DNA from 4 places in the Nonomuraea sp. NPDC049637 genome. Region 4 is predicted to be linked to each of the others. Evidence: riboswitches for the same ligand, from Rfam matches in the RefSeq annotation. Region 4 holds a riboswitch; each other region holds the start of a gene.
The links. Region 4 has a riboswitch for cyclic di-AMP ahead of AB0J71_RS00875 (C40 family peptidase). Riboswitches for the same ligand answer to the same signal wherever they lie in the genome.
Positions count from the first base shown of each region.

Region 1: linked by a shared signal. The riboswitch ahead of AB0J71_RS08635 (CHAP domain-containing protein) and the one ahead of AB0J71_RS00875 (C40 family peptidase) in region 4 are both predicted to bind cyclic di-AMP.
Region 2: linked by a shared signal. The riboswitch ahead of AB0J71_RS13440 (hypothetical protein) and the one ahead of AB0J71_RS00875 (C40 family peptidase) in region 4 are both predicted to bind cyclic di-AMP.
Region 3: linked by a shared signal. The riboswitch ahead of AB0J71_RS20790 (CHAP domain-containing protein) and the one ahead of AB0J71_RS00875 (C40 family peptidase) in region 4 are both predicted to bind cyclic di-AMP.

Region 1 is NZ_JBFAOM010000004.1:384,764-390,493, forward strand. Features, by position in the region: gene AB0J71_RS08610 (acyl-CoA dehydrogenase family protein) at 1-317, shown strand, start outside; gene AB0J71_RS08615 (GNAT family N-acetyltransferase) at 454-888, opposite strand; gene AB0J71_RS08620 (MFS transporter) at 1,036-2,448, opposite strand; gene AB0J71_RS08625 (helix-turn-helix domain-containing protein) at 2,541-3,131, shown strand; gene AB0J71_RS08630 (hypothetical protein) at 3,156-3,299, opposite strand; cyclic di-AMP (ydaO/yuaA leader) riboswitch at 3,673-3,825, shown strand; gene AB0J71_RS08635 (CHAP domain-containing protein) at 3,839-4,501, shown strand; gene AB0J71_RS08640 (VOC family protein) at 4,742-5,095, shown strand; gene AB0J71_RS08645 (DUF4132 domain-containing protein) at 5,181-5,730, shown strand, end outside.
Region 2 is NZ_JBFAOM010000008.1:15,362-21,091, forward strand. Features, by position in the region: gene AB0J71_RS13430 (DeoR/GlpR family DNA-binding transcription regulator) at 1-71, shown strand, start outside; gene galT (galactose-1-phosphate uridylyltransferase) at 68-1,138, shown strand; cyclic di-AMP (ydaO/yuaA leader) riboswitch at 1,207-1,345, shown strand; gene AB0J71_RS13440 (hypothetical protein) at 1,351-2,316, shown strand; gene sigJ (RNA polymerase sigma factor SigJ) at 2,333-3,241, opposite strand; gene AB0J71_RS13450 (amidohydrolase family protein) at 3,401-4,546, shown strand; gene AB0J71_RS13455 (M50 family metallopeptidase) at 4,573-5,730, opposite strand, start outside.
Region 3 is NZ_JBFAOM010000014.1:41,846-47,575, forward strand. Features, by position in the region: gene AB0J71_RS20780 (nuclear transport factor 2 family protein) at 1-301, opposite strand, end outside; gene AB0J71_RS20785 (TetR/AcrR family transcriptional regulator) at 399-947, shown strand; gene AB0J71_RS20790 (CHAP domain-containing protein) at 1,000-1,719, opposite strand; cyclic di-AMP (ydaO/yuaA leader) riboswitch at 1,734-1,871, opposite strand; gene AB0J71_RS20795 (luciferase family protein) at 2,132-2,479, opposite strand; gene AB0J71_RS20800 (glycosyl hydrolase family 18 protein) at 2,722-4,680, shown strand; gene AB0J71_RS20805 (PP2C family protein-serine/threonine phosphatase) at 4,842-5,730, shown strand, end outside.
Region 4 is NZ_JBFAOM010000001.1:187,456-193,185, reverse strand. Features, by position in the region: gene AB0J71_RS00885 (NYN domain-containing protein) at 83-1,405, shown strand; gene AB0J71_RS00880 (NlpC/P60 family protein) at 1,538-2,464, shown strand; cyclic di-AMP (ydaO/yuaA leader) riboswitch at 2,798-2,961, shown strand; gene AB0J71_RS00875 (C40 family peptidase) at 3,092-3,574, shown strand; gene AB0J71_RS00870 (hypothetical protein) at 3,709-4,539, shown strand; gene AB0J71_RS00865 (M48 family metallopeptidase) at 4,551-5,730, shown strand, end outside.

The sequences.
Region 1 (5,730 bases), on a different contig from region 4:
CGATCGCGTTCCTGCTCGCCGACATGGCGACCCGCGTCGACGTGGCCCGCCTGCTGACCTGGCGCGCCGCCTGGATGGCCCGCAACGGCAGGCCGTTCGAGCAGGCCGAGGGGTCGATGTCGAAGCTGGTGGCGGGCGAGACGGCGGTGTGGGTGACCGAACAGGCCATCCAGATCCTCGGCGGCGCCGGCTACACCAGGGAACACCCGGTGGAACGTTTCCACCGCGACGCCAAGATCTACACCATCTTCGAGGGCACGTCGGAGATCCAGCGCCTCATCATCGGCCGCGCCGTCACCGGCCTGCCGGTCCGCTGAGGACGTCTGTTCACCCGGGACGACGGAGCCGGCCACCGGTGGCCCGGAAGTGCGGACAACCGGTGAGGATCGGCGAACGGCGGCCGGACCGGGGAGAACGCCTGGAACCTGTTCTCCCCACGTGCCGGAGCAGGGGTCACTTCGGTTGCCAGCGACAGATCTTCTTGGTGGTGAGGGTCGCGCCGATGCGGGCGTAGAAGCGTTGGGCGGCGACGTTGGCCTCGCCCACCTCCCAGCGGATCACCTTGCCGTCGGCGGCTTCGGCCACAGCCTGCATCAGCTGTTCGCCTACGCCGTCGCCGCGCTCGGAGCCGGTCACGTACAGGTCGTCCAGGGCGAGGTAGTCCTGGCCGGACCAGAAGCTGATGCGCTCCAGCCAGGAGACGTAGCCGACGGCCCGGCCGCTCCGCTCGGCGATCAGGTAGGTGATCTCCGGGCGGGCGAGCAGCCGCTCCAGGTCCTCGACGCCTACGGTGACGGCCGAGGACTGGCCTTGGTGTTCGGCCAGGCCGCGCATGAGGTCGTGCACGATGGCGGCGTCCTCGGGTGTGGCACGACGGATCGTTGTCACAGTGATCCCTTCCGGGTTCAGGAGCGGGGTGGTGTGTTTCAGGTCCGCTCGCCGGCTGCTGGGCGAGCTTGGTCGTGGTGGAGGAGTTGCCGGCGGCGCAGGCGGGTCGACGAGCCGCCGTGGCGCCGGCAACCAGGCGGTCCCCGCTCACTGAGAGCCGGCTTGCGCCGCAGGTGACGGGCGGCCGGGCGTTACCAGCGCCGCGACGGCCGCGCCGACGGCCGATGCGATCGCGGCCACGGTGAATCCGCTGGTGAAGCCGTTCAACGTGGTCCCGGCCAGGCTCGCGGCTGCGACGCTGGAGATGACGGCGGCTCCGATGGACGCGCCGAACTCGTGGAAGGTGCTCACGATGCCGGAGGCGATCCCGGCCTCGTGGGGCGCCACCTGACCGAGGGCGGTCGCCGAGGCGATGACGAACATCGCGCCGGTGCCCGCCGCCGCGACGGCCACGCCTGCCACGACGCTGACGACGTTCGTCGAGAAGGCCGGTACGGCCATGCCGATCGCCGCGACCGTCAGACCGGCGACGGCCAGGGCGCGCCCGCCCCACCGGCCGAGCAGGCGTCCGGTCAGGTTGGCGCCGAGCATCGTCGCCACCGCGACCGGCAGGAACAGCAGCCCGGCCTGCAGCGCGCCGTAGCCCAGAGCGTGCTGGAAGTAGAAGGTTCCCAGGAAGAACACAGCGATCATCAGTGCCGTGGCCATCAGGATGAGGAAGGCCCCGACCGCCACGGGTCGCCGGGCGAGCAGTCGCACGTCCATCAGGGGCGAACGCGCCCGCCTCTGCCACAGCACGAACAGCACGTAGCCCACGGCAGCCGCGAGCACGAGCCACCCGGTGAGCGCGCTGAGCCATCCCTTCTCGCCGGCGGCGATGAGTGCGTAGATCAACGACCCGCTGGCGGACGTCACCAAGATCGCACCAAGGACGTTCAGCCGGGGCCGGGAGGCGGGCGAAGGCGTACGCGCCGGGAGCAGTACGGCGAGGACCACGGCGATCACCAGGCCGATGGGCACGTTGACGTGGAACACCCACGACCATCCGGGCCCGGCGGTGAGCAGGCCGCCGAGGAGTACGCCGAGCGCGGCGCCGCCGCCGCCGAGCGCGGACCAGACGCCCAGGGCCTTGTTCCGCTCCTCTCCGTCGAACAGGGCGACCACCAGCGACAGGGCCGCGGGCGACAGCAGCGCGGCCCCGACGCCCTGTGCCACCCGACCCGCGAGCAGCGTGCCCGCCGACCCGGCCAACCCTGTGACCAGCGACGCGACGCTGAACAGCAACAGGCCGGCGATCACGATCCGCTTGGCGCCCAGCAGGTCCGTGATGCGGCCGCCGAGCAGCATGAGCCCGCCGAAGGTGAGCGTGTAGGCGCTGACTGTCCAGGTCAGCGCCTCGCGACTGAGGGCGAGGTCCGTTTCCATGTGCGGCAGCGCGATGGCGACGACGGTGACGTCCAGGATCAGCATGAGCTGGGCCACGCCGAGGAAGCCGAGGATGCGCCACCGGGCCGGCAGTGGCTCGTGGAGCTCTGCCTGGTGCACTGCAGATTGGGTCATCAAATCCTCCAGCTGTTATCTCGTATGTCCATATACGAGTTCTGCTGGGACACTATAAGCCGTATATGCGTATACGAGATAGGGTGGGGGGCATGGCTGCCTCTCCTGCTCGCTCCAGGCGCCGTGTCGATGCCGAGCGCAGCATCGCCCGCATCGTGTCCGCGGCACGCGAACTGATGCGCTCGGACCCGCATGCGACCACCGACGACATCGCCCGTGCCGCCGGCGTCGGGCGGATGACCCTGTACGGACATTTCCGGACCCGGGCCGACCTCATCGAGGCGGCACTGGTCGAGGCGCTGCGAGACGGCGACGAGCTCCTGGCCTCCGTCGACCTGACGGGCGCCGCGCGCGAAGCCATGGGGCGTCTGCTGGCGTCCAGCTGGGAGTTGGTGGCCGAATCAGCGGCCCTGCTGGCCGCCGCCGAAGGAGTCCTGCCCGCTGGGCGGGTCCGGGAGCTGCACGACGAACCCGCCCAGCGCATGGCCGAACTCGTCCACCGTGGCCAGGATCAAGGCGTCTTCCGTACCGACCTGCCCGCCGCCTGGCTGGTGAGCCTCACCCACTACATCCTGCACGGCGCGGCGAACGAGGTACGGCAAGGACGCCTGGCCCGGAACGATGCCGCCGAAACAGTCACGAAGTCCATCCAATCGGTACTGGCCGCGCCGGTTCCGGGGTGAGGTGGCGGACCTCGTGGACAGGGTTCAGAGCAGTTGTGCCTGTACGAATCCGGCGAGCAGCACAGCGAAGCCGCCGATCTCGCCCACGATGAGCGCCGTCATGAACGCCGTCGTGCCGCGGACGGGATGGCGGAACTGATTGCCGGTGTCCCGGCGCCGACCGCTCAACTCGACGAAGAAGCCGGCAGGAGCACGACGATGGTGTCGTCCCCCGGGCGTACGACGCTACGCATGACGGTCGCGGGAAGAGGTTCGGCGGCGAGGCTGGCTCTGACCCATCGTGAGAAGCGGTGAGCGGGCTCGGTGCCCTCCTCCGTCGTGGGTGTGCCGGGCGGTCGGGCGGCGTGCCAAGGTAAAGAATTCGTGGGTAAAACGCCGGTCTGACAGGCGTTTTCGAAGCGCTTCTTCCAAGTTGGCTTGTACTGCTCTATGCCATTCACATACCTTCAATGTCAGTTACGACGTAGGCCCGGTGAGCATCCGCGCCACAGTACGTCCCGACCATTGCCGAGACCGCGTCTGATCTGCGTGAACACGTAGAACGGCGTGGCCGCCGAATCCGCTCGGACAAACACGCGGAACCGGGGACCCACATTCTGTGGGGTGAATCGGAGCACCTCCCGCGAGGGCATCCGTAGGGCACTTCCACGCCCGAACCCGTCAGCTAACCCGGTAGGCGGAATGGAAGCAAGGAGCAATACCTCTTCATGACCATCAACGCCTTCACCCGTGCCCTTACGCCCGCCGCCCGCCTCGTGCTCGGCGTGAGCGTCGCTGCCGGTGCGGCTCTCGTCGCAGGCCCGGTCTTCGCCGATCAGGCGTCCGGCGCGCGTTCCGACACCGTCGCCTCGCACAGCGTCGAGCAGAAGACCGCCGGGCAGGTGAGCGCGCAGTCGGTGCTGAAGATCGCCGAGTCGCAGATCGGAGTGACCGAGAACGCCGCGGGCGGCGGCACCCCGTTCCACAGCTGGTACATGTCCTCGCCTCGGGCGAAGGAGACCATGGCCCGCGACGGCGGCAGCCTGCAGTCCTACGCCAACGCCCCGTGGTGCGCGATGTTCGTCTCCTGGGTGGGCGAGAAGGCCGGCGCTCGGTCCACCGTCGGCTGGGACGCCTACACCGTCACCTACGCCAAGTGGTTCGAGGCCAACAAGCGCTGGGGGAGCGAGGCCAAGCCGGGCGCCGTCGTCTTCTACTCCTGGGACGACAAGTCCGTCGAGAGCATCGACCACGTGGGCCTGGTGAAGCAGGACAACGGCGACGGCACGATCACCGCGATCGAGGGCAACACCGGCAACGGCAAGGTCGAGCAGCGCATCCGGCCCAAGTCCCAGGTCGTCGGGTACGGCTACCCGCAGTACAAGGCCTGACGGCAGGCCGAGGACTCCTCTCCGTGCGACGGTGAGGGCAACGGAAGTGGCGCAGGGCGAGGCCCTGCGCCACTTTCGCGTCTCGCGGAGCAACGCCGTGAGACCGGCGCGCTCGTGCCGGCCCAGTTCATGCTCCGAAGCAGCGCAGTACGGCGTCGACCATGGCCGAGGCGGCCGGATGGCGGTAGGAGGCCGGGCCGCCACGAGGCCGGGCCGGCGGTCCTGTCTATGCTCAAGCTCATGGCACTGGAATGGGAACAGATCATCGTCGACTCCGCCGACCCGGTCGCTCTCGGGCGCTGGTGGGCCGGGGCTCTCGGCTGGGTCGTGGTCGACGAGACCGAGGAGATCATCGAGATCCGGCCTGAGCCGGACCGGATGCCGGGGCTGCTCTTCGTGCCGGTCCCCGAGGGCAAGACGTCGAAGAACCGGCTCCACCCCGACTTCCGCCCCGACGACCAGGAGGCCGAGGTCGCCCGGTTGCTCTCCCTCGGCGCCCGGCGCGTCGACAGCGTGCAGGACGAGCAGCACTGGGTGACCCTCCTCGACCCGGAGGGCAACGAGTTCTGCGTCCTGGGCGAACGGAAGCACTGAGCAACACCCGGGTCTGCGGGCGGCCCGCTGGCAGTCGTCCAGAACGACGATGTTCGTTCGGACGTCGTGCGACTACGATCATCGGATGACGTTCGCCGGCAATTGGGATCATCTGGAACCGGCTACCAGGGAGGCCTACCGGCGTTTCGACGCCCTCACCGAGCAGGGCCTCGACCCCGGTCCCGACACCGACTGGCGCCTCTACGGCACCTACGCCCACACCAAGCTCTGGCTCGGCCCGCACGGCGGCCACGACTACGACGAGCGCGTCCTGCGCCTGGTCCGCACCGTGGCCGCGCGCGCCGTCGACTGGACGCCCGACGACGCCTGGAACCTGGCCGAACGCGCCGGCTACTGGGCCCGCCAGGGCCACACCCGCCACGAGGAGCTCTACCGGATACCGCTGGCGGCCGCCCACCTGCTCCATCCGCAACAGCGCCGCGACCTGTTCGGCCACCTGACGGACCTCGGAGAGCTCCAGCCGCTCCTGGAGAGGCTGCTCACCGAGGAGGGCTCAGCCGGCGCGGTCAGGAACGTGATCGGGGAGGCCGACCCCTTCGCCACGATGCTGGCCGAGGAGTACGGCGTCCGCCTGGCCGGAATGTTGCCGCTGCTGCGTCACTGGGCCACCGCCG
Region 2 (5,730 bases), on a different contig from region 4:
TGCCCGAGGAAGCACGCACCGAACTGGCCGAACGGGCCGGAGAACTGATCATCGCGGAGGGCACGCCTTGAAGCGCACCATCACCCACCTGGCAGACGGCCGAGAGCTGATCTACTTCGACCGGCGCGACGACGCCGACCGGAGCGCGATCGACCGGCGGCCGCTCGACCCGCGGCCGGTGGCCTCCGAGCTGCGCTACGACCCGCTGACCGAGGAGTGGATCGCGATCGCCGGCCATCGGCAGACGCGCACGTTCCTGCCGCCGGCCGACGAGTGCCCGTTGTGCCCGTCGTCCGACACGCGGGCGTCGGAGATCCCGGCCCACGACTATGACGTGGTGGTGTTCGAGAACCGCTTTCCCTCTTTCTCCGGAAATTTTGGGACTTACGGGGATGTCGGCGGCCTGAGTGAGGTGCGGCCGGGTGTCGGGCGGTGTGAGGTGGTCTGCTTCACCTCCGACCACTCCTCCTCCTTCTCCAGGCTCTCCAACGCCCAGGTCAGGCTGGTGATGGAGGCGTGGGCCGACCGCACGGCCGAGCTGTCCGGCATCGAGGGCGTCGAGCAGGTGTTCTGCTTCGAGAACAGGGGTGAGGAGATCGGCATCACGCTCCCCCACCCGCACGGGCAGATCTACGCCTACCCCTACGTGACCCCGCGCACCAAGCTCCAGCTCGGGGCCGCCTCGCGGCACACGGGCGGCAACCTGTTCGCCGACGTGCTGGCCGCCGAGCGGGCCGCCGGCACGCGGGTGGTGGCCGCCAACGAGCTCTGGACGGCGTTCGTCCCGGCCGCCGCGCGCTGGCCGTTCGAGGTGCACGTGTATCCGCACCGGCAGGTGCCCGACCTGGCGGCGCTGTCGGAGGAGGAGCGGGCCGCGTTCGCGCCGCTGTACACCTCGGTGCTGCGGGCGCTCGACGCGCTGTTCGGGGTGTCGATGCCGTACATCTCCGCCTGGCACCAGGCGCCGGTGCGGTACGGCCGCGAGCTGGCCTACCTGCACCTGGAGCTGTTCAGCATCAGGCGGGCGCCCGGGAAGCTGAAGTACCTGGCGGGCTCGGAGTCGGCCATGGGTGCCTTCGTCAACGACGTGCTGCCGGAGGAGGCGGCACGCATGTTGCGATCACGAATTGATCACTAATTGGTTTCTCATTAAAGTCGCATGACTCGTGATCTACCACTAATATCCCGTTAGACACCGGCCATAACGGTCGTTGTACGCCTAATCCCGGGCGTGTTGCCCGGGAGCCGGGGACCCATCGCATCCGGGGTGAATCCGCGCAAGTGGTAGGGAATGCTCCCGTGCCCGAACCCGTCAGCTAACCCGGCCGGCAGAGGGAGAGGAACAACCACGTGGCGGCTTCGTCCCCCGCGAGTCTTGCCGTCGGTCTCATCACCGCCACCGCCCTGCTCGTCCAGCCGGCCGCCGCCTCAGTCTCGGCGTCAGCCGCGCCCAAGCCGTCGGAGGCGCAGCTGCGGGCCCAGCTCAAGCAGCTCAACCGCAAGGTCGACAAGCTGATCGAGACGTACAACCTCAAGCGGGTCGAGCTGGCCAAGGCCCAGCAGGCCGCCACCGCGGCCCAGCAGCGGCTCACCGCCGCCGAGCAGGCGGTCGCCACGGCCGAGCAGCGGGTCGCCGAGATCGCCCGGCTGCGCTACCAGAGCCGCGACGCCTCCCTGCCGGGCTTCATGCTGACCCCGGACGGCGGCGGCGCGGCCGTGCTCGAACAGCTCACCGCCGAGCAGCAGGCGGTCGTGGACAGCGTGGCCAAGGCCCGCGACGACCAGAAGAAGGCCGCCACGGCCGCCGCCGCGCTCGCGACGCAGCTGAAGGCGGGCACGGCGGAGGTGGCCGAGCAGCGCGACGACGCCCAGGACGTCATCGACGACATCAAGAAGAAGCTCCAGGACCTCGTGCCGTTCGGGCCGGGCAAGAAGTCCGACGGGAGCTGGGCGCCCGAGCTGCCGGCCGGCTCGGACAACATCACGCCGCGCACCCGGCTGATGCGCGCGCAGGTGCAGAAGAACTTCTCGCTGCCGTACGAGGTGGGCTGCTTCCGGGCCGGCTCCAGCGGCGAGCACCCGCTCGGCCGGGCCTGCGACTTCATGATGAGCACTGGCGGCACCATGCCGAGCGCCGTCAACAACGCGCTCGGCGACCGGCTGGCCGACTGGGCCCTGAAGAACAAGGCCAAGCTGGGCGTCAAGTACGTGATCTGGAAGCAGCGCATCAACCAGGGCTCGGGCTGGCGCTCGATGTCCGACCGCGGCAGCATCACCGAGAACCACTACGACCACGTGCACATCTCGATGAACTAGCCGCGGGGCCGGCGGCTCAGCGGATGCCGGTCAGCTTGTCGGGGTTGGTGACGGAGTAGACGGCGGCGATCCGGTCGCCCTCGGGCGTGAGATCGACGACGACCACGGCCAGCGGGCCGTCACCGGAGAAGACCAGCGCGCACGGATCCCCGGCCACCCGCCGGTAGCGCAGGTCCACCGCGCCGGGGGTCAGCGTCGCGGCCACGGACATGAAGATCGCGGCCACCTCGTCCCGGCCGTGGACCGGGTGCAGGCTGGTGGCGGGCCCCTTGCCGCCGCCGTCGGTCCACAGGGTCACCTCCGGCGCCAGCACCTCCAGCAAAGCCCGCAGGTCACCGCCGAGGGCCGCCGCGGCGAACCGCTCGGTCACCTCGGCGTGCACGCCGGGCTCGGTCCGGTGACGCGGACGGCGGGCATGAACGTGGCGACGGGCGCGGGCCGCGAGCTGCCGGACGGCCGCCGGCGTGCGCCCGAGGATGTCGGCCGTCTCCGGATGGCTGAACCCGAACACCTCGTGCAGCACGAAGACGGCTCGTTCCAGCGGTGACAGCGTCTCCAGCACGACCAGCACCGCCATCGACAACGACTCCCCGCTCCCGGCGGCGCCCCCGGCGTTGTCCGGGGCCGTGACCAGCGGTTCCGGCAGCCACGGGCCGACGTAGGTCTCCTGCCGGCGGCTCAGGTCCGCCCGCCGGGCGAGCGCCTGGTTCACCGCGATCCGCACCAGGTAGGCCCGGACGTTCTCCACCGGTCCGGCGTCCGGCCTGCGGTGCCGGGCGGACCAGGCCAGCCACGCCTCCTGCAGCACGTCCTCGGTGTCGGCGACGCTGCCGAGCATGTTGTAGACCACGGAGAACAGCAGTTCCCGGTAGCCGAGGAACTGCTCGGTGGCGGCGTCGGCGGGCTGCCGCGGGGTCGGTGTCATGGCGGGCCTCCTCATCTGTCGCAACCGAAGAGTCCCGACGGGCGGAGATTGTGACATGAAGCCATCAAGCGTGATCTATGCCACTCATGTCACAGTTCCCGGCCGGTTGCCCCTCTGTGGTGGCGTCCGAGGGTTCACGACTCACGAGGGAGAGCTTCGATGCGTACATTGATCCGCGACGTCAGGGTGTTCGACGGCGAGCACACCATCGCGACGGCCGACGTGGTGATCGAGAACGATCTGATCGCCGCCGTCGGCTCCGGCGCGGACCACCCGGCCGATGCCGAGGTGGACGGCACGGGCAGGACGCTGCTGCCCGGCCTGATCGACGCGCACACCCACGTGTTCGACGGCAGCCTGGCCCAGGCCCTGCGGTACGGGGTCACCACCGAGCTCGACATGTTCTGCCTCCCGCAGATGCTCGCCGGGCAGCGGCGGCTGGCCGCCGAGAACGACGACGTGGCCGACCTGCGCAGCGCCGGCACGCTGGCCACCGCGCCCGGCGGGCACCCGACCCAGCTGCTGGCGGCCCTGGCGGGCACCGTCCTGGACGGGCTCGACGGCACGGCGATCGACTTCGTCTCCGACCCGGCGCAGGCGCCGGCGTTCGTCCGGGCCAGGCTGGCCGAGGGGGCCGACTACCTCAAAATCGTCATCGACGACGGCGCCGTGCACGGGGCCGACCTGCCCGTCATGACGGCGGAGGTCGCCGCCGCCCTGGCAGCGGCGGCGCACGAGGCGGGCCTGCTGGTCATCGCCCACGCGATCACCGCCGCCGAGGTGGGGATCGCGCTGGACGCCGGCGTCGACGGCCTGGCTCACGTGTGGACCGACCTGGCGCCGGACGACCCGGCCTCGCCGCGCCTGGCCGGGCGCGTGCGCGACCAGGGCGTCTTCGTGGTGACGACGCTGGCCTACTTCGAGGCGATCACTGCTCAGCACGTCGAGACCGCCGACTGCGCCCGCCCCGGCAGCTCCGCCAACGCCGTCGGCGCGCTGCGGGCCCTGCGTCACGCGGGTGTGCCGCTGCTCGCCGGGACCGACGCCACCCCGTTCGTGCCCGCCCACGGCGCCGGTCTGCACCGCGAGCTGCGGTTGCTCACCGAGGCCGGGCTCGGCGGGGAGGAGGCGCTGGCCGCCGCGACCAGCGTGCCGGCCCGGCACTTCGGACTGGCCGACCGCGGCCGGATCGCCCCCGGCCTGCGCGCGGACCTGGTGCTGGTCGAGGGCGACGCCACCCGGGACGTCACCGCCGTGGGCGACATCGCCGAGGTCTGGCGTCGCGGGGTGCGTCAGGCCCGGTAGCCCCCTGCCCGTGGCGGGCGGCCGGCTCAGCCGAGCGTGAGGGGGTTGACCAGGTCGGCGTAGACCAGCAGACCGGCCATGATGATCAGCACGAACGCCATCGCGTACGTGAGCGGCAGCACCTTGGCGATGTCGACGTAGCGGGGCTCGGGGCGGCGCATGATCTTGGCGTAGCCGCGCTTGACGCCCTCCCACAGGCCGCCCGCGATGTGGCCGCCGTCGAGGGGCAGCAGCGGGATCAGGTTGAACAGGCCGATCGCCAGGTTGAACCCGGCCAGCAGGCTGACGAAGGTGAACAGCTTGCTCTTGTTGGACATGTCGGAGGCCAGGATCTCGCCGCCGAGCCGGCCCGCGCCCACCACGCCGACCGGGCCCTCGGGGTCGCGCTTGTCGCCGGAGAAGGCGGCGTTCCAGACGCCGACCATCTTCGCCGGCAGGTTGACCATCGAGCCCACCACGCGGCCGGTCAGGTCGGTCATGTAGCCCGGCACCTGGCCGATGCTCTGCTGCTCGAAGACCTGGGAGGGCACGACGCCGAGGAACCCGACGCCCTTGTCGATCTTGGTCTCGTCGGCCGGGTTCGCCATGTCGCGGGCGATGAGCGTGACGTCGAGCGTCATCGGCCTGCCGTCGCGGACGATGCCCAGCTTGACGGGGCCGGCGCCGTGGCCGCGGATCAGGCGGGTGGCGTCCTGCCAGGTCTGGATCTTCTGGCCGTCGAGGGAGACGATGTGGTCGCCGACCTTGACGCCCGCCTTGGCGGCCGGGGTGCGCTCGTCGGTGGGCGCGCACGTCTTGCGCACCTCGGTGGTGGGGATCACGCACGTGTTGGTGTCGGGCGACACGATCGGGGCGGTCTTGGGCAGGCCGATGCCGACCAGCAGGATGCTGAAGAAGATGAAGGCGAGCACGAAGTTCATCGCCGGGCCGCCCGACATGATGATGATCTTCTGCCACCACTTCTTGCGGTAGAAGACGCGGTCCTCGTCGCCGGGCCGCACCTCCTCCATGGCGGCTTCGCGGGCGGTCTCGATCAGGCCCTGCCATGGCCCGGTCGACGCGCTCCGCAGCCTGCCGGGGTCGTCGCCGGGGCGCGGCGGCAGCATGCCGATCATGCGGATGTAGCCGCCGAGCGGCAGCCACTTGATGCCGTACTCGGTCTCGCCCCTGCGGATGGACCAGGC
Region 3 (5,730 bases), on a different contig from region 4:
GCCACCACTGGCCGGCGGCGTCGCGGGACTCGTACTGGAAGCGGACGGCGATGCGGTCGCCGGTGACCGCCCACAGCTCCTTGCGCAGGGCGTAGTCCAGCTCGCGGGCCCACTTGCGGCGCAGGAACTCCGCGATCGCGGCGCGGCCGGTGACGAACTCGCCGCGGTTGCGCCACACGGAGTCCTCGGTGTACGCGAGCGCGACGCGGTCGGGGTCGCGGGTGTTCCAGGCGTCCTCGGCGGCCTGGACCTTGATCCGGGCGGTCTCCTCGGTGAACGGCGGGACGGGCGGGCGGGTCATGGGCTGTCCTCTCCGATCGAGAGAACGGTCGTTCTCCCGGCTTGTGCGATAGCGTAGAGAACGAGCGTTCTCCGCGGCAAGCACCTGGAGGGGTGTCATGGATCACGAGCAGCGGTTGCTGGACGCCGCGGGCGACCTCTTCTACCGCCGCGGCGTGCAGGCGGTCGGCATGGACGAGATCCGGGCCGCCTCCGGCGTCTCGCTGAAACGCCTTTACCAGTGTTTCCCGTCGAAGGAGGCGCTGGTCGTGGCCTATCTGCGGCGGCGCGACGAACGCTGGATGGCCTCGCTCACCGCGTACGTGGCGGGTGCCGGCGACCGCATCCCGGCGGTCTTCGCGTGGCTGGAACGCTGGTTCACCGAGGACGACTTCCGCGGCTGCGGGTTCGCCAACGCCTTCGCCGAGCTGGGCGCCGGTTCGGCCGCCGTCCGCACGGCGGTGCGCGAGCACAAGGAGCGCCTGCGCGCCTACCTGCGCTCGCTCGCCGAGGAGGCGGGAGCCGGGGACCCCGCCCTGCTCGCCGAGCAGTTGCTCACCCTGATCGACGGCGCCACGGTGACCGCGATGATCTCCGGGGAGCCGGGCGCGGCCCGCTCGGCCGGACAGGCCGCGGCGGTTCTGGTCCACCGGCACCGGCGGCCCTGAGACGCGAAAGAGCGCACTCCCCGCGGGGAGTGCGCTCTTCGGCAGAGCAGGATCAGGCGGCGTAGGACGGGTAGCCGTAGCCGACGACCTGCGAGGTCGGCCGGACGCGCTGCTCGACCTTGCCGTTTCCGGTGTTGCCCTCGATCGTGGAGATCGTGCCGTCGCCGTTGTCCTTGACGACGAAGCCGACGTGCTGGATGTCGTTCAGGCTCTTGCTGCCGCTCCAGGAGAAGAAGACGACGGCGCCCGGCTTGGCCTCGGTGCCCCAGCGGTCGTTGGCGGCGAACCACTTGGCGTGGGTCACGGTGTAGGCGTCCCAGCCGACCTGCGGGCGGGCGCCGGTCTGCTCGCCGACCCAGGAGACGAACATCGAGCACCAGGGGGCGTTCAGGTACATGGCGCGGTTGCCGCCGTCACGCGCGGCGGTCTCGGCGGCGCGCTGGGAGTCGGCGTACCACTTCTGGAATTTGGTGCCGCCGCCGTTGGCGTCCTCGGAGGTGCCGACCTGAGCGCGGGCCGTGGCCAGCACCTGGGCGGCGGTGACGTTGACCTTGCCCTTGGCGCTCTCGTCGGCGGCGCTGTTCTGCGCGACGCGCGGCTGGGCGGCCACGCCGGCGACCTTGGCGGTCTGGGTTGCGGTGTGGGCGGTGGCGTGGGTGGCGTCGGCGTTCACTGCCGCGTGCGTGCCGAGCACGCCGGCGACGGCGGTCGCGCCGAGAGCGATCTTGGCGAGGTCGAGCTTGTAGGCACGGTGAAGACGGTGCTTGGCCATGAGGGTGTTACTCCTTGAGCTTCCGTGCCGCTTGCCGGGTTAGCTGACGGGTTCGGGCGGGAAGCTGCCCTACGGCACCACGGTGCCGATTCACCCCATTGGACACATGGGTCCCCGGTTCCGCGCACAGGCGGATTCAGCGGTCTCTTGGTCAGGCAAAGGGCTGACGCATCGTCTTCCCGGGCCCCGGAAAGGGCCTGAAGGTATATGTGCGACGCCCGGATGCGGAGATGTCCGCATCGATTCTGTACAACACGGGTCCCGCTTGGGTAATTCCCAGGCAATGCCATCCCTACCTGGGACGACTCCCCGTTCGGCTGGGTACAACCAAGCTACCCGGCGAGTAATTCCCCGGCAAATGGCGGCAATAATTTCGACGCTGCGTGCGAGAAACGCTACGCGCCGAATCGGTTCACGCCACGTGCGCCTTTATCGCCACGCTCGTGAGCGCCAGCAACAATTCCAGATCGGGCTCGGCGTCGACCTGCACGGCGACCCAGGCGCCGTCGCGGCAGGCGTGGACCTGGTCGCACGCCCCCAGATACGGCTCCAGGCGGCCGATGGCGGGGGCGGTGAGCCGTACGTGGATCTCGTCCCGGCCGGCCAGGCGCAGGATCTCGGTTCCGTGTACGGCGAAGGCGACCTGCTGACCGGTGCCGCTGACGTTCAGCGACGGCCAGGACCGTAACTCCGCGACCGCGCGGGCCACGTAGGGTCCGCGTCGCGTGGGCGTCCGCCGCCAGGCGGAGATTCCTGCCACGCTCCAATGCTGAGCCACGGCTCACCCCGCCGTCAGCCCCCGTTCCGGAACCGTTATCCCCTCGTGAACGGGCGTGTCCGGGGTCTGACCGGCACGGTTACGGACACCTGACCAATACGTATTGACGCTCCCCCAGGCAGCGGCTACCGTCGATTCACAACTTAAAGGAAACTTTCCTAATAGTTTCCCCAGAAGTCTCCCATCCCACTCCCCACACACCCCCCAACGGATGTCGGAGCGACATGAAACACACCATTCTGAGCAAGGTCCTGGCGGGAATGGCGGCATTGGCCCTGCCCCTCACCGCGGCCGTGGCCGTCCCGACGCTCGCCTCCGCCAGCACGGTGGCGTACGCGGCGGCCTGGGCCCCGTGGACCGCCTACACGGCGGGCACGGTCGTCACCTACAACGGCGTGGACTACGTCTGCCTCCAGGCGCACACCTCGCAGCCCGGCTGGGAGCCGCCGAACGTGGCGGCGCTGTGGAAGGTCTCCGGTGGCGGCGGCACCGACACGACCGCGCCGTCGGTGCCGGGCAACCTGCGCTCGACCGGCGTCACGGACACGAGCGTGGCCCTGGCCTGGAACGCCTCCACCGACAACGTGGCCGTGACCGGCTACGAGGTCTACCGCGGCGGCACCCTGGTCACCACCGTCACCGGCACCACGTACAACGACACCGGCCTCACCGCGAACACCGCCTACAGCTACACCGTGCGTGCGCGTGACGCGGCCGGCAACCGCTCGGCCAACAGCAACCAGATCTCCGCGACGACCACCGGCGGCGGTGGCGGCGACGACAAGACCCCGCCGTCGGTGCCCGGCAACCTGCGCTCGACCGGCGTCAGCAACAACAGCGTCGCGCTGGCCTGGAACGCCTCCACCGACAACGTGGCGGTCACCGGCTACGAGGTCTACCGCGGCGGCACCCTGGTCACCACCGTCACCGGCACCACGTACAACGACACCGGCCTCACCGCCAACACGTCCTACACCTACACCGTGCGCGCGCGTGACGCGGCCGGCAACCGCTCGGCCGACAGCAACCAGATCACCGCGACCACCACGGGCGGCGGCGGTGGCGGCGGCAACAAGGTGCTGGGCTACTTCGTCCAGTGGGGCATCTACCAGCGCGGCTACCACGTCAAGAACATCGACACCAGCGGCTCGGCGGCCAAGCTGACCCACATCAACTACGCGTTCGGCAACGTGCAGAACGGCCAGTGCACGATCGGCGACAGCTACGCCGACTACGACCGCTTCTACCAGGCGGGCGAGAGCGTCGACGGCGTCGCCGACACCTGGGACAACGGCGCGCTGCGCGGCAACTTCAACCAGCTGCGCAAGCTGAAGAAGAAGTACCCCAACCTGAAGGTGCTCTTCTCCTTCGGCGGCTGGACCTGGTCCGGCGGCTTCGGCCAGGCGGCGCAGAACCCGACTGCCTTCGCCGACTCCTGCTACAAGCTGGTGGAGGACCCCCGCTGGGCCGACGTCTTCGACGGCATCGACATCGACTGGGAGTACCCGAACGCCTGCGGCCTGACCTGTGACACCAGCGGCGCGGCGGCGTTCAAGAACGTGATGTCCGCGCTGCGCTCGCGCTTCGGCGCGAACAACCTGGTCACCGCGGCCATCACCGCCGACGGCAACGACGGCGGCAAGATCGACGCGGCCGACTACGGCGGCGCCGCCCAGTACGTCGACTGGTACAACGTCATGACGTACGACTTCTTCGGCGGCTGGGACGCGCAGGGCCCGACCGCCCCGCACTCGCCGCTCACCACCTGGGACAAGATCCCGGTCCCCGGTTTCTACACCGACAACGCCATCCAGAAGCTCAAGAGCAAGGGCGTCCCGGCCGCCAAGCTGCTGCTCGGCATCGGCTTCTACGGCCGCGGCTGGACCGGCGTGACCCAGGCCGCGCCCGGCGGCACGGCGACCGGCCCGGCGCCCGGCACGTACGAGCAGGGCATCGAGGACTACAAGGTCATCAAGACCCGCTGCCCGTCCACCGGCACGGTCGCGGGCACGGCCTACGCCTACTGCGGCAACCAGTGGTGGAGTTACGACACGCCGAGCACCATCGGCGGCAAGATGAGCTACTCGAAGAACCAGGGCCTCGGCGGCGCGTTCTTCTGGGAGCTCAGCGGTGACACCACCAACGCCGAACTCCTCACGGCCATGAAGAACGGCCTCGGATAAGTTCGCACGTCAGGGGCCGGTCCCGGGTTTCGGGGCCGGCCCTTCGCCGTGCCCGGCGCGCCGCAGGACGGAACGCGGACGCCTTGGGAGAAGCTGGTCACCGGGGGTGAACGACGATTCTCTGGGGTGGCGGGCACAGGCGGCCCTTCTTCACGACACCGGTGTTCCTGGTCGGCCTGATCGGGATCACGGTGCTGGTGGTCGGGCTGGACAGGTTCACCGGCGGGGGCGCGGAGCTGGTGCCGGTGCTGATCTTCCTGCCGGCGATCGTGTCGGGGCTGGGCTCGGTGTGGCAGACGGCGGTCGCGTCGGTGTGGGTGCTGGCGGTGGTGTCGGCCTCGGTCGCCTATCTGGGCGGCAATCTGCGGACGAACCTGGAGGTCTCCGGCTTCACCGCGGCGTTCGGGCTGATGAGCGTGGTCGGCGCGAGCTACCGGATCCAGCGCGAGGAGGAGGTCCGCCGGTTGCGCTCGGCCGCCGCGGCGTTGCAGCGGCAGCTCGTCAGGCCGCTGCCGCTGCGCTCGCTCGACGTGGTCGTGGACGGCCTCTACCAGCCCATCGAGGAGGACACGATGGTGGGCGGCGACATGTACGAGGTGGCGCCGTCGCCGTACGGGACCCGGGTGATGATCGCCGACGTGCAGGGCAAGGGGCTGCCCGCGATCGGCGCCGCGCTGGCCGTGCTGGGCGCCTTCCGGGAGGCGGCCTACCGCGAGATCTCCCTCATGGGCGTGGCCGACGCCCTGGAGGACGCCGTGATCAGGCACAACCGGTTCGCCGCGCACACCGGCGAGCCGGAGCGGTTCGTCACCGCGCTGCTGCTGGACATCGGCCCCGAGCTGGAGGTGGACGCGGTCAACTGCGGGCACATCGCGCCGTACCTGATCCACGGCGGGAACGCCGGTCAGCTCTGGCTCGGCGAGCCGGAGGTGCCGCTCGGCCTGGCCGGGCTGGCGGGCGAGCCGCGCCACGGCGCGCGCTTCGCCTTCCCGCGCGGGGCGTCGCTGCTGCTGTGCACCGACGGCGTGACCGAGGCCCGCGACCGCGACG
Region 4 (5,730 bases):
CTAGGTTCAAGGGACCGTTACGGTCAGGTACGCAAGAGCCGTACCCTTGTCTGAAAGGGCATGTCACGAAGGGACAAGTGGGATGAGTTCAGCGGGTGAAGGCCTGTCTCGCCCGCTTCCCGAGCAGGTGCGCCTCAACGTCGTCGACCTGGCCGCGCAGGTCCTCGGCACGATGCCCGCCGTCTCCGTGCCGCCGCCGCTGCGCGGCATCGCCAAGTTCGACCCGCGCAAGCGCGCCAAGCTGGGCAGCGCGCCGATCGCCGCGCAGCTGGAGAACGACAAGAAGTTCCGCGAACTGGTCGCCGAGTCCGTCGCCGCCGGGTGGCCCGAGCTGGTCGCCGCGCTGGCCGAGGGCAGTGTGCCGCCCGCCGCCGACCCCGTGCTGGTGGCTGCCGCAGCCTATCTCACCAGACCGCCCGGCTGGGCGGAGATGATCGAAACCGCCCGCGCCGACCTGGAGCAGTCCGCCGTGGCGGCCGAGGGGTCCGAGCGCGAGGAGGCCGTGACGCGGCTGCGCGAGCAGCTCGCCGCCCAGAAGAGCGCCGCCAAGGAGGAGGCCGACCGGCTGCGCGAGCAGATCAAGGCGGCCCGCGCCGAGAACTCCGACCTGCGGCGCAAGCTCCACGACGCCCGCGAGCGGGCCAAGGCCGCCACCCGCAGGGCCGAGGAGATGGAACAGGCCGCCGACGACGCCCGGCACGCCGCCTCCACCGCCGGCAACGCGGGCGAGGCCGAGCTGCGCCGCCTGCGCGAGCGCCTGGCCGACGTGGAGAGGCAGCTCGAAGCCTCCCGCCGGGCCGCCCGCGAGGGCCGCAGCATCGAGGACGCCCGCATCAGGGTGCTGCTCGACGCCCTCCAGGACGCCTCGGCCGGGCTGCGCAGGGAGCTGGCGCTGCCCACCACGATCAGCAGGCCCGCCGACTCGGTCGCGGCCAGCACCGGCGAGCGTCCGGGGGTGCGCGGCGTGCCCGCGCGGGCCCTGGCCGACGACGACCCGCAGCTCCTCGACCAGCTCCTGGCGCTGCCGCAGGTGCACCTGATCATCGACGGCTACAACGTCACGAAGACCGGCTACGGCACGCTCACCCTCGCCGACCAGCGCAACCGGCTGATGACCGGCCTCGGCGGGCTGGTCGCCCAGACCCGCGTCGAGGTGACGGTGGTCTTCGACGGCGCCGAGCTCAACGCGCCGGTGCAGGTGGTGGCGCCACGCGGGGTGCGGGTGCTCTTCAGCGCGCCGGGGGAGATCGCCGACGACCTCATCCGCCAGCTCGTCCGGGCCGAGCCGCCCGGCCGGGCCATCGCCGTCGTCTCCTCCGACCGCGAGGTGGCCGAGTCCGTACGCCGGATGGGTGCCAGACCGGTTCCGTCCGGTCTGCTGCTGCGCCGGTTGGGCCGCGCATAAGTTACGAATTAGCACTATTGGCGAGACGCCACCCGCCACTTCTGTACTATTTCGCCCCAGGTGTAATCCCTGGGAGGCGACGCTGTGAGGTTTGGCCGGGTGGCGGTGGCCGCGGGTCTCGCGATCGGACTGATGACGGTCCCGATGGGTGCGGCGCTCGCTGATCCCAAGCCCACTCTCAAACAGGCCAAGGCCAAGCTGGACAAGCTCAACGACAAGGCCGACAAGGTCGTCGACCGGTACAACACGGCGACCGAGAACTACAAGAAGGCCAAGGACGCCTACACCAGGCTGAACGACCGCTACAAGCAGAAGCTGCAGACGGTCGCCGACCTCCGCGCCGAGATCATCAAGGTGGCGGTGGACTCGTACAAGCTGGGCGGGGACGTCACCTCCCTGCCCGGCATGGTCGGCGTCAACGACCCCGAGAACCTGCTGGCCGGGCTGGCCATGGCCGGGCAGCTCTCGCGCGAGCGGCTGGAGAAGCTGGCCGCGTTCGACCGGGAGAACAAGGGTCTCAAGGCCGAGCGCGACAACGCCGAGACCGCGCTGGCCGACGCCGACAAGGAGCGGGACGCCGTCCAGAAGGAGCGGGCCGAGGTGCTGAAGCTGGTCGGCCAGCAGAAGAAGCTCCTGGACAAGCTGGGGGCCTACAACCCGGGCAACCCCAACAGCACCGGCATCAAGTACACCGGTCCCGCCTCGGGCAGCGCGGCCGCCGTACTCAACTTCGCCTTCGCCCAGGTCGGCAAGCCGTACATCTTCGGCGGCACGGGCCCGCGCGGCTACGACTGCTCAGGGCTGACCCAGGCCGCCTGGCGCGCCGCCGGCGTCTCGCTGCCGCGTACGACCTGGCAGCAGTGGGCCTGGGGCGCCAGCCGCAAGGTGGACCTCAAGGACCTCCAGCCGGGGGACCTGATCTTCAGCGAGGGGCTCGGGCACGTCAGCATCTACGCGGGCGGCGGCAAGATCGTCCACGCGCCGCAGACGGGTGACGTCGTCAAGGTCGTCCGCCTCGCCGACTACGGCCGCCCTCTCGTCGGAGCCATCCGCCCCTGACTCGGCCCCGCCCGACCGGTGTGCGTGATCCCTGGGGCGAATGGGACAAAGGGGGCGAAAGCGCCCTGACAATCAGGTGTGCCGGGAAGTGTGAGAAGGGTCACAAACCTGTAACGGAACCCTCGGTTCCAGCAGCGGTTTCACCCTTGACTCCCACCCTTATCTGATCTTTACAGGCCGTGTCTCCCTTTGCCAAATCTTGACCCCTCGGCGTAGTTTCTGGCGTCGCGGTCAGCAAGCCATGCGCACCGCGGATCGACATCGGAACCCCCGATGTGGACCAGAGAGAAATCCAGCGGTCGCCGCCGATATCCCCGTTCAGGCACAACATCGGGTGGCGACCTGCCGAGTCCGTGCAGCCAGGAGGCACGGAGCCGGGGACCCAAAGATCCCGTAATCCCCCGGGATCAGGGGTGAATCGGCGCGCCATCGCGCCGTAGGGCGACTTCCAGGCCCGAATCCGTCAGCTAACCCGGTAGGCGTTCGTGGAAGACACAAGGAGAAATCCTGTCTACCTCCCTGCATAACCCCCGTCTGTCCCGTCTCGCCCTGAGGGGCGTCGCACTCACGATGACCGTGACGGCCGGAGGTGCGGTTCTCCATGCCGTACCGGCCGGGGCGCAGACGGTGAGCGAATCGGCCGTCAGGCTCACCGCGGTGTCCAGCACCGCCAAGGCGGCCACTGCGAAGTCGGCCAAGTCGGCGAAGACCGTCAGGTCCGCGAAGTCGGCGAAGGCCGCGCGGCAGGCGTCGAGGGCCCGCAGGGCCGTCGCCGTCGCCAAGCATCAGGTCGGCGACCCGTACCGGTACGGGGCCACGGGCCCTGGTGCGTTCGACTGCTCCGGACTCGTCCAGTACGCCTGGAAGAAGGCCGGAGTACGACTCCCGCGCGTGACGAACAGCCAGTTCGCCCGCATCAAGCGGAAGGTCTCCTGGCGCAATCTCAAGCCGGGTGACCTGATGTTCTTCAACGGGCTGGGCCACGTCGGCATGTACGTCGGCCACGGCAAGATGGTCCATTCGCCGCGGACCGGCGAACGGGTGCGCATCGACAAACTGGGCGGATGGCGGAAGTCGTCGTTCGTCGGCGCGGTGCGTCCCGGCGCGTGACAACGGGCCCCGCCCGGACCCTCCCCGGTCCGGGCCGGGGCCTGTCGCATGCCCGGGCCCGTGAAGGGCTGGTCTCGTAAGGGGCCGGTCTCGTGAAGGGGCCGGGAGGGGCGTGGGCCTACTAGCATCGGGCCGTGTCCTCGCAGGTGCGTCCGTCCCTCCGCGGTCCGCGCCTGCTCCTCTCGGTCCTGCTGCTGGCGGCGGTTCTCGTGGTCGCCGACGCGCCGCCCGCCGCCGTCCTGCCCGCCGGGGCGCGCGGTCTGTGGAGCGACGGCGGTCAGGTGGCCCGCGGCGCACGGTCCGTGGTCGTGGGGCATCGCGCCGACCCCGGCGTGCTCGCCGATCTGGCCCGCCGCGCGGACCTCGCCGGAGCGCGGGTGTCCGCGGTGCTCGGCCGGCCGGTACGCGCGCTGGTCGTCGTGCCGGACTCCGACGCGGAGGCGGCCGGGCTGGCGGGCACGGGCCCGCTGGACGGGCTGGCCGCGGTGGCCGACGGCGCCAGGGTGATCGTCGTGCCCGGCTCCTTCGCCCGGCTCACCCCCACGGGACGCGACGTCGTCCTCACCCATGAGCTCACCCACGTCGCCGCGGGCACCGACCGGCTGCCCGTCTGGCTCTACGAGGGGTTCGCCGACTACGTGGCCTACCGCGACGCCGGGCTACCCGTCGGGACGGCCGCCGCCGAACTGGCCGCCGACGTACGGGCCGGCCGGCTGCCGAGCGAGTTGCCCGGACCTGCGGCTTTCGCCCCCACGGCGGCCGACCCCGGACGGCTCGCGCGGGCGTACCAGGAGGCCTGGATGGCGTGTCGCTTCCTCGCAGACCGGTTCGGTGACGGGACCCTGGTACGGCTCTACCGTGATGCCCGCGTGGCCGGCGTCGATCAGGCGCTCGCCTCCGTGGGGCTCACCGCCGAGACGCTGGCGGCACGGTGGCGCGAGTACGTACGAGAGCAGCTCGCGTGAAGGGGAGGCAGATGAGCGAGCGGAACGACCCGCCCCGGGAAGGGGACGAGCCCGCCGGAGCGGTCGCCGGAGTGGCCGACGAGCCCGGCACGGCGGCGCACGGCGGAGGTGTGGCCATCAGGGACGACGGCGGAGACCGGCCCGGCGACGGTGCGCCGCAGGAGCCGTCCGGCACCAACGAGCCCCCCGAATCCCCGGGACACCCCGACGACCCGGACGATCCGGACGCCCGCCCGGACGCCCGCCCTGACGCGGACGCCGACCCCGACACCGAGGACCCCCGTCACCCCCAGCCCCCCACCCCCGACGACCGCCCCCACGCGACCCGCGCCGGCGCCCCCGCCGCCGACGCCTCGGCCCCCGCGCAGGCCGGCGAGGGCGCGGGCGACCCCGCCGTCCCCCTCACCGAGGACGCCGACCCCCGTCCGGGAACCGGCAAGCTGACGGGAACGGCGGAGCACCTGATCGCCCGCGAACGCCAACGCGCGGAATCCCGCTCCAGGCGCGCGGCCGGCGCCGCCCTGGTCCTGGTCGGCGGCGTGATCCTGGCGGTGGCCGCGTTCACCACCCCCTGGCGGGTCCTGGCGGCGGGCGCGCCCGCCGTCGCCCCCGACCCCGCCCGCGACTTCAGCGGCGCCCAGATCGCCAGGGCGCAGGCGTTCGACGCGGCCACGACCCTGCCCGGCTACATCTCGCTCGGCCTCACGGTCCTGTTCGCCGGGCTGCTGGTCCTGACACCGTTCGCGGCCAAGGTGCTCGGCGTGCTCAGGGGCCCGTGGTGGGTGCGGGTGCTCCTCGGTGTGGTGGTGCTCACCGCGATCACCGAGGTGCTGAGGTGGCCGCTCGGCATGTGGTTCGAGACGATCCTGCGCGACTACGGCCTGTCCACCCAGGACTGGGCGGGCTGGACCGCCGACCGGCTCAAGAACACCGGCGTCAGCGTGCTGCTGACGGCCGTCATGCTGCTGGCCCTCGTGGCGCTGGCGCGCAGGGTGCGCCGCTGGTGGATCCCGGCCGCCGTGGGCGCCTTCGCGCTCACCCTGGGCGTGTCGTACGTCTATCCGGTGGTGTTCGAGCCGCTGTTCAACGACTTCACCTCCATGCCGCAGGGCTCGTTGCGGTCGGAGCTGCTGGCCATGGCCGAGCGGGACGGCGTCCCGGTCGAGGACGTGCTGGTCGCCGACGCCTCGC